DNA from 2 places in the Mesorhizobium sp. NBSH29 genome. Region 1 is predicted to be linked to the other one. Evidence: riboswitches for the same ligand, from Rfam matches in the RefSeq annotation. Region 1 holds a riboswitch; the other holds the start of a gene.
The links. A riboswitch is a leader RNA that binds a small molecule or an ion and turns the genes downstream of it on or off. The one in region 1 is predicted to bind cobalamin.

Region 1 (3,203 bases):
ACGCGCGCCTACTGCCTGCACCAGAAGACGCATGGGCTTGCCCGCTACATCCACGAAGCCTTTGACGCGAAGCACGTTCTCCGCTTCAGCGGCTTGCGCCACTCTCGCCGCCAGATCAGCCGGTGTGGTGATTGCTGGAAGCTCTATGACGAAGGTGTCGAAATCATCATGTTCGTGATCGAATGCGCCATCATGATGGGTTTTGCGGTTTTCGATGTCGTCTTCGACTGCCAGGCCGAGACCCAGAAGCACCGAGGCATCTACCTTGCCATGGCTTGCCGGGACGACTTTCACTGCGCGCGCCATATGGGCCGAGATGATGGCATTGGCACGTTGGCGCCCGGCATCATCCATCAAATCGCTTTTGGACAATATGATGAGATCGGCACACGCGATCTGGTCTTCGAAGACTTCCTCTACCGGATCATCATGATCAAGCGTGTCGTCTTCCTGCCGCTGCGCGTGAAGGGCATCCATATCATGAGCCACACGGCCTTGCGCCAATGCCAGGCCATCGACCACAGCGATGACCCCATCGACGGTGACGCGGCTTTTGACTGTTGGCCACTGGAATGCCTGAACAAGCGGTTTGGGCAAGGCCAGGCCTGAGGTTTCAATGAGGATGTGATCAACGCGCGGCTCCAGCGCCAGAATCTTGTCGAGTGCGGGCACGAAATCATCCGCCACGGTGCAGCAGATGCAACCATTGGCCAGTTCAACGACATTTTCCTCCGGGCAAGCGTCAATGCCGCAACCTTTCAGAATATCGCCATCAATCCCGACATCGCCGAACTCGTTGACGATGATTGCAAGGCGCTTACCACCGGCATTCTCCAGCACATTGCGTAAAAGCGTCGTCTTGCCGGCACCGAGAAAGCCCGTGATGACGGTGCAGGGAACGCGCTGTGAAGATGCAGTCATTTTAATTCCTTCAGAGGATTAAGAGGCGGGATGCGGGATATCAGCCCGCGTTTGAGGCTGTCGGGGCGACCACGCCATGGAATGAGGCCATCGGTCGATCCAGCAAAGAGTTCAGCGCCCGCAACGAGGTCTGCGCCACTGTTGATGGTGAGTTCGCCAAAGACATAGCTCCAGCTGCCCGGGCGCACCATTGCTGCGCTGAGGCGGCGTTTGCAATTGCCCAGACACTCCACTTTCTCAATGCGGACATTGGTTCCCGAGGCCGCGCGAATGGCATCCTCGGCCAGATGTTCTCCGGCGCGCGGACGCGCATCTGAGCCCGTTTCATCGCGGCAGTTTTCGCAGATGAGTACCGTGACCATTGTCTCGGCTTCGCGTTCATCGGGACTGGAACTGATATCCACACTGCACTCCGGTTCAAATCTCGTGGGGTGCAGCAAAGGGTCCACCAGCGCCATTCAACAGCGCGGTGTTTCCATAGCCGGGTTCCAGGGCACCCCGCCCGGATCCGGTTTCGTGTTCGATGGCAGGTCTCCTGGCTCGCGAGTCGGCACCTTCTCCCACCTTCCCGGGCAATAGCCCAGTGGCATTTGGTAGAGGCTCTTCGCTTACAGTTGCGGGGACAGCTGTGGTTTAGGGGCATTTCTGCCCGGCACCACATTCCCTTTTCACCCTCTCCGTTGCCGGAGAAGGACCATCGGCAGGGGGAAATTACGCGGGTGGCTGACATGATGTCAACGCGCTTCGCGTTCTGGCCCAAAGTCAGCCGGCAAATTCGGTTGCCCGGCGGCGAAGTTCGTTTATAGTCGCGCTGTCGTCGGTTTTCGATAAGAACCGAAAGAGGGAATGCGGTACGGAAAGCTCAGATGAGCCGATCCAATGCCGCGGCTGCCCCCGCAACTGTATGCGGCGAGTTCCTCCCCAAATGCCACTGGATCAATTGTCCGGGAAGGCGGGGAAGGAGCATTGACCCGCGAGCCAGGAGACCTGCCGGCGACACGACTGCAACCAAGGCCCTCGGGTGGAGGGCGAGAGGAATATGAAATTGACCACTGCAACACACACGACCACAAGCGCAGCTTCTTCGGCGTCGCGCGCATTTCAGCTTGGCCTTTCGGCTCTGCTCGGGCTCTTCGTTATCGGCTTTGTCGGCTTCTCACATATGGAAGTCGCCCATAACGCCGCGCACGATTACCGCCATTCGATGGCTTTTCCCTGCCACTGAGCCGGAGCTTGATCCATGACCCTTTTTCGTAACGTCGTGTTCATCGCGGCGATCGCCGGGCTATTGTCAGGTATCGCCATGGCGGCCATGCAGACTTTTGCCACCGTGCCGCTGATCTTGGCGGCGGAAACGTATGAAAACGCAGCACCTGCCAACCATGACCATGATACGCAAGCGGCCAATGCCGGAGCAGCAGCTACAACGCCCGTTGTTGAAGCTCACGCGCATGGCGAGGATGCGTGGGAGCCTGCCGACGGTTTTGAGCGCTTTGCCTATACAGCGGCTGCGAACATCGTGACGGCAATCGGCTTTGCGCTGGTTCTGGTGGCAGTATCGGAAGCGCTTGGCGGTATTCTGTCCTGGCGTCAGGGGCTTTTCTGGGGGTTCGCCGGCTTTGCTGTCTTCACGCTGGCGCCGGGCCTTGGCCTGCCGCCCGAACTGCCGGGCATGCCTGCCGCCGATGTTTCGATCCGCCAAGCATGGTGGATTGGCACGGTGTTGGCTACTGCCGGGGGGCTGGCGTTGCTTGCTTTCCGCAATTCATTGCCGTTTGCGCTTCTCGGCGTAGCGTTGATCGTAGCGCCGCACATCATTGGCGCGCCGCAACCAGTGAGCCATGGCACCGCTGTTCCGGCTGAGCTGCTCCGTCGCTTTGTCGTGGCGGCGACGCTGACAAACCTGATGTTCTGGATGGTTTTGGGCGCTGTCGTCGGATTGTTGCGCTCCCGTTTTACCGTGGCGGGCGAGCCGGTACTGAAACGCGGCCTTGCCTGATCAAGCGAGATTAACGCTCCTTTTCGGCGGTGCGCGCTCCGGCAAGAGCGCGCATGCCGAACGGGAGGTCACCAAACTTCCAGCTCCCTGGGCCTATATCGCTACCGCGCAGGCGTTTGACGATGAAATGGCCGAGCGCATCGTGCAGCATCAGGCGCGGCGCGGGGCGGGCTGGATGACAATCAACGCCCCGCACGATCTTGCCGGCGCCCTTGCCACACTACCAGACGGCGAGCCGCTGCTGCTCGATTGTCTGACGCTGTGGCTGACCAACCGGATGCTG
Region 2 (3,203 bases), 1.4 Mb from region 1:
GAATTCGATTGTTTCCCGACGCTGGAGCAAATGCCGCTTTGGGGTTTTGACGGGTCGTCGACCATGCAGGCCGAAGGTCGCAGTTCCGATTGTGTGTTGAAGCCGGTCAGGGTTTTCCCGGACGGCGCGCGCACCAACGGCGTTCTGGTGATGTGCGAAGTGATGATGCCGGATGGCGAGACACCGCACCCTTCCAACAGCCGCTCCACCGTTCTGGATGATGACGGCGCGTGGTTCGGTTTTGAGCAGGAGTATTTCTTCTACAAGGATGGTCGTCCGCTCGGTTTCCCGGCTGCCGGCTTCCCGCCGCCGCAGGGTCCTTATTACACGGGCGTCGGCTATTCCAATGTCGGCTCTGTGGCGCGCAAGATTGTCGAGGAACATCTCGACCTGTGTCTTTATGCCGGCATCAACCATGAGGGTATCAATGCCGAAGTGGCGAAGGGCCAGTGGGAATTCCAGATCTTTGGCAAGGGCTCTAAGTGCGCTGCTGACGAGATGTGGATGGCCCGCTATCTGATGCAGCGCCTGTGCGAACAATATGAGATCGATATCGAATACCACTGCAAACCGCTAGGCGACACCGACTGGAATGGCTCTGGCATGCATGCCAACTTCTCGACCGTCTATATGCGCGAAGTGGGCGGCAAGGAGTATTTCGAAAATCTGATGGCTGCCTTTGACAAGAACCTTATGGACCATATTGCGGTCTACGGTCCCGACAACGACAAACGCCTGACCGGGAAACATGAAACTGCGCCGTGGAACAAGTTCAGCTACGGCATCGCGGACCGAGGAGCCTCGATCCGCGTGCCGCATTCGTTCGCTCGTAACGGCTACAGGGGCTATCTGGAAGACCGGCGCCCCAACAGTCAGGGCGACCCTTACCAGATTGCCTCGCAGATACTGAAGACAATCTCGGAAGTGCCGCTTGAAGGTACCGCGAAGGTGGCTGCATAGGCTTTTTTCCGTGTTAAATTTTACGGCCCGGCGGGAAACTTCCGGGTCCTCTTTTTGTGTGCCGGAGCTAAATCTTCGCTGTATCGATGTGGCTTAACTTACTCTTGGATGGGGAGTTGAGCATTCCGAAAATTTTGACAGGATCAACCATCTCATCTTCATATCGAAGTTTGAGCAGGCAAACTTCGATATGCTGGCGCTTGTGCAGATGACGCGAAGAAGCTAGCGTTTGGCACGATGGTGCCCGGAGTCGCAAGGCTTCGGGTGAAAAGGGAATGCGGTGCGGTTGACCTCATCAACCCAATCCGCAGCTGCCCCCGCAACTGTGAGCGGATAGCCTGACACCGGATTTGCCACTGGCCGAAAGGCCGGGAAGGCGGGTGAAAGGTAATGACCCGCGAGCCAGGAGACCTGCCATCTGACTGAGACGACCGGACGGGGTGTGCCGGGAAGCGTTGCTCAAGCTTCCGTGCGCCCTGCGCGCCCCGGTCTGCCAGCATCCTTCCCGAACGAAAGTGTGGGATGGAATTGTCGGATGGACGCGATTTGCGACCTGCCTGCCGAGAATGTTAAGTGCGAACCCGCTTTGCCGAGCACGCCGGTGCGCGAGGTGGTGGTTTCCGCGCAAGGTCTTGGACTTGCCGTGCGGGGAGGCCAGAAGCTGGTCGAAAATATCTCTCTCAGGATTAATACCGGCGCGCGGCTGGCGATCATCGGGCCCAACGGTGCGGGCAAGACCACTCTTCTGAAGATTCTGGCGGGACTGATCCCGGCTGGAGCGGGTGTGGTAAAGCTGTTTGGTCAGCCGATCCATTCCATCACGCGACGCGAGCGGGCCCGCATGCTAGCAGTGGTTGGCCAGAGCGATGCGCCCCACGGGCGTATCCGTCTGTCTGATTATGTAGGGCTTGGCCGGGTACCACATACCGGCCAGTCCACGGCGACCGACGATCTGGAACATGTCGATGAAGCCCTTGTGCGTGTCGGGCTTCACGGCAAGCGCGACCGGGAACTTTGCCAGCTTTCGGGCGGCGAGCGGCAAAGGGCCCATATTGCGCGCGCGCTGGCGCAGCAGCCCAAAATTCTCTTCCTCGACGAGCCAACAAACCATCTCGATCTGAAAGCACGCGGCGAGCTGATGGCACTCGTGGCCCGGCTCGGCCTGACGGTGATCGCTGTCCTGCACGATCTGGCGCTGGTGCCAGACTTTGCCACCGATGTTCTGGTCTTGGAGGATGGACGCGCAGTCGCGTCCGGCTCGCCCGCGCAAGCGCTGTCACCGGCTACCGTTCGCGACGTCTTCGGGCTGGAGGTTCTGCGCCTGCGCCACCCGACACAACAGCGAGACATTACAGTCTTTGATCTTCCTGATAATTTCTGAAACCGGAGTTTGACCCGTTGAAACGCTTTGGCCTTGTCTGCACCAATCTGCTGATTGCACTACCCGCATTTGGGTTTCCTGTAACCGTACAGAATTGCGGTGTACCGCTCACCTTCGATGCCGCCCCGAGCCGAGCAATTATCCACGATCTCAACATGTCGGAAATGGCGTTTGCGCTGGATCTTCAGCCTTCCATCGTCGGTGTGACCGGTATTTCGGGCTGGTATAAGTTCAGCCCGGAATTCGAGGCTCTGCGCAAGGATATTCCCGAACTTGCGCCGAAACATGCCTCGATCGAAACGCTGATCGCCGCCAAGCCCGATTTTTTCTTTGCCGGCTGGAATTACGGCATGCGCGTGGGTGGCGAAGTGACGCCCGAGCGGTTGGAGGCTTATGGGATCAAGACGCTGGTGCTGACTGAAAGCTGCATCCATGTCGATAAAAATCGGCCGCGCGCGTCGATGGAGCTGTTGTTCGGAGACATGGAGCGGCTCGGCAAGGTTTTTGGCAAGGAGCAAGAGGCCGCGAGGTTGATTGCAGGTTGGCGCGCCGAGCTTGCGGATATCGCTGCCAAAGCAGGAAAGAATGAGCCAATTAGGGTATTTCTCTACGATTCGGGCGAGGACAAGCCGTTCACAGCCGGGAAGTTCGCCATGCCAACGGCGTTGATCGAGGCCGCCGGCGGTGTCAACATCATGGAAGATCTGGAGACAAGCTGGGTCAGCACCGACTGGGAGACGGTTGCGATGCGCAATCCGCCTTTCATCGTCCTGCTCGACTACCAGGATGGCAGCGGGCCGCAGAAGATGATTGACTTTCTCACTGCGCACCCGGCGATGAAACAGACCGAAGCGGTAAAAAA

Region 2: it holds a riboswitch for cobalamin, as region 1 does, so the genes downstream of both, GA830_RS14425 (ABC transporter ATP-binding protein) here and GA830_RS07760 (DUF1636 family protein) in region 1, are expected to answer to the same signal.

The regions. Positions count from the first base shown of each region.
Region 1 is NZ_CP045492.1:1,549,391-1,552,593, reverse strand. Features, by position in the region: gene cobW (cobalamin biosynthesis protein CobW) at 1-921, opposite strand, end outside; gene GA830_RS07760 (DUF1636 family protein) at 918-1,283, opposite strand; cobalamin riboswitch at 1,430-1,635, opposite strand; cobalamin riboswitch at 1,723-1,930, shown strand; gene GA830_RS07755 (CbtB domain-containing protein) at 1,967-2,146, shown strand; gene GA830_RS07750 (CbtA family protein) at 2,162-2,920, shown strand; gene cobU (bifunctional adenosylcobinamide kinase/adenosylcobinamide-phosphate guanylyltransferase) at 2,913-3,203, shown strand, end outside.
Region 2 is NZ_CP045492.1:2,906,732-2,909,934, reverse strand. Features, by position in the region: gene GA830_RS14430 (glutamine synthetase beta-grasp domain-containing protein) at 1-960, shown strand, start outside; cobalamin riboswitch at 1,182-1,393, shown strand; gene GA830_RS14425 (ABC transporter ATP-binding protein) at 1,496-2,341, shown strand; gene GA830_RS14420 (ABC transporter substrate-binding protein) at 2,359-3,203, shown strand, end outside.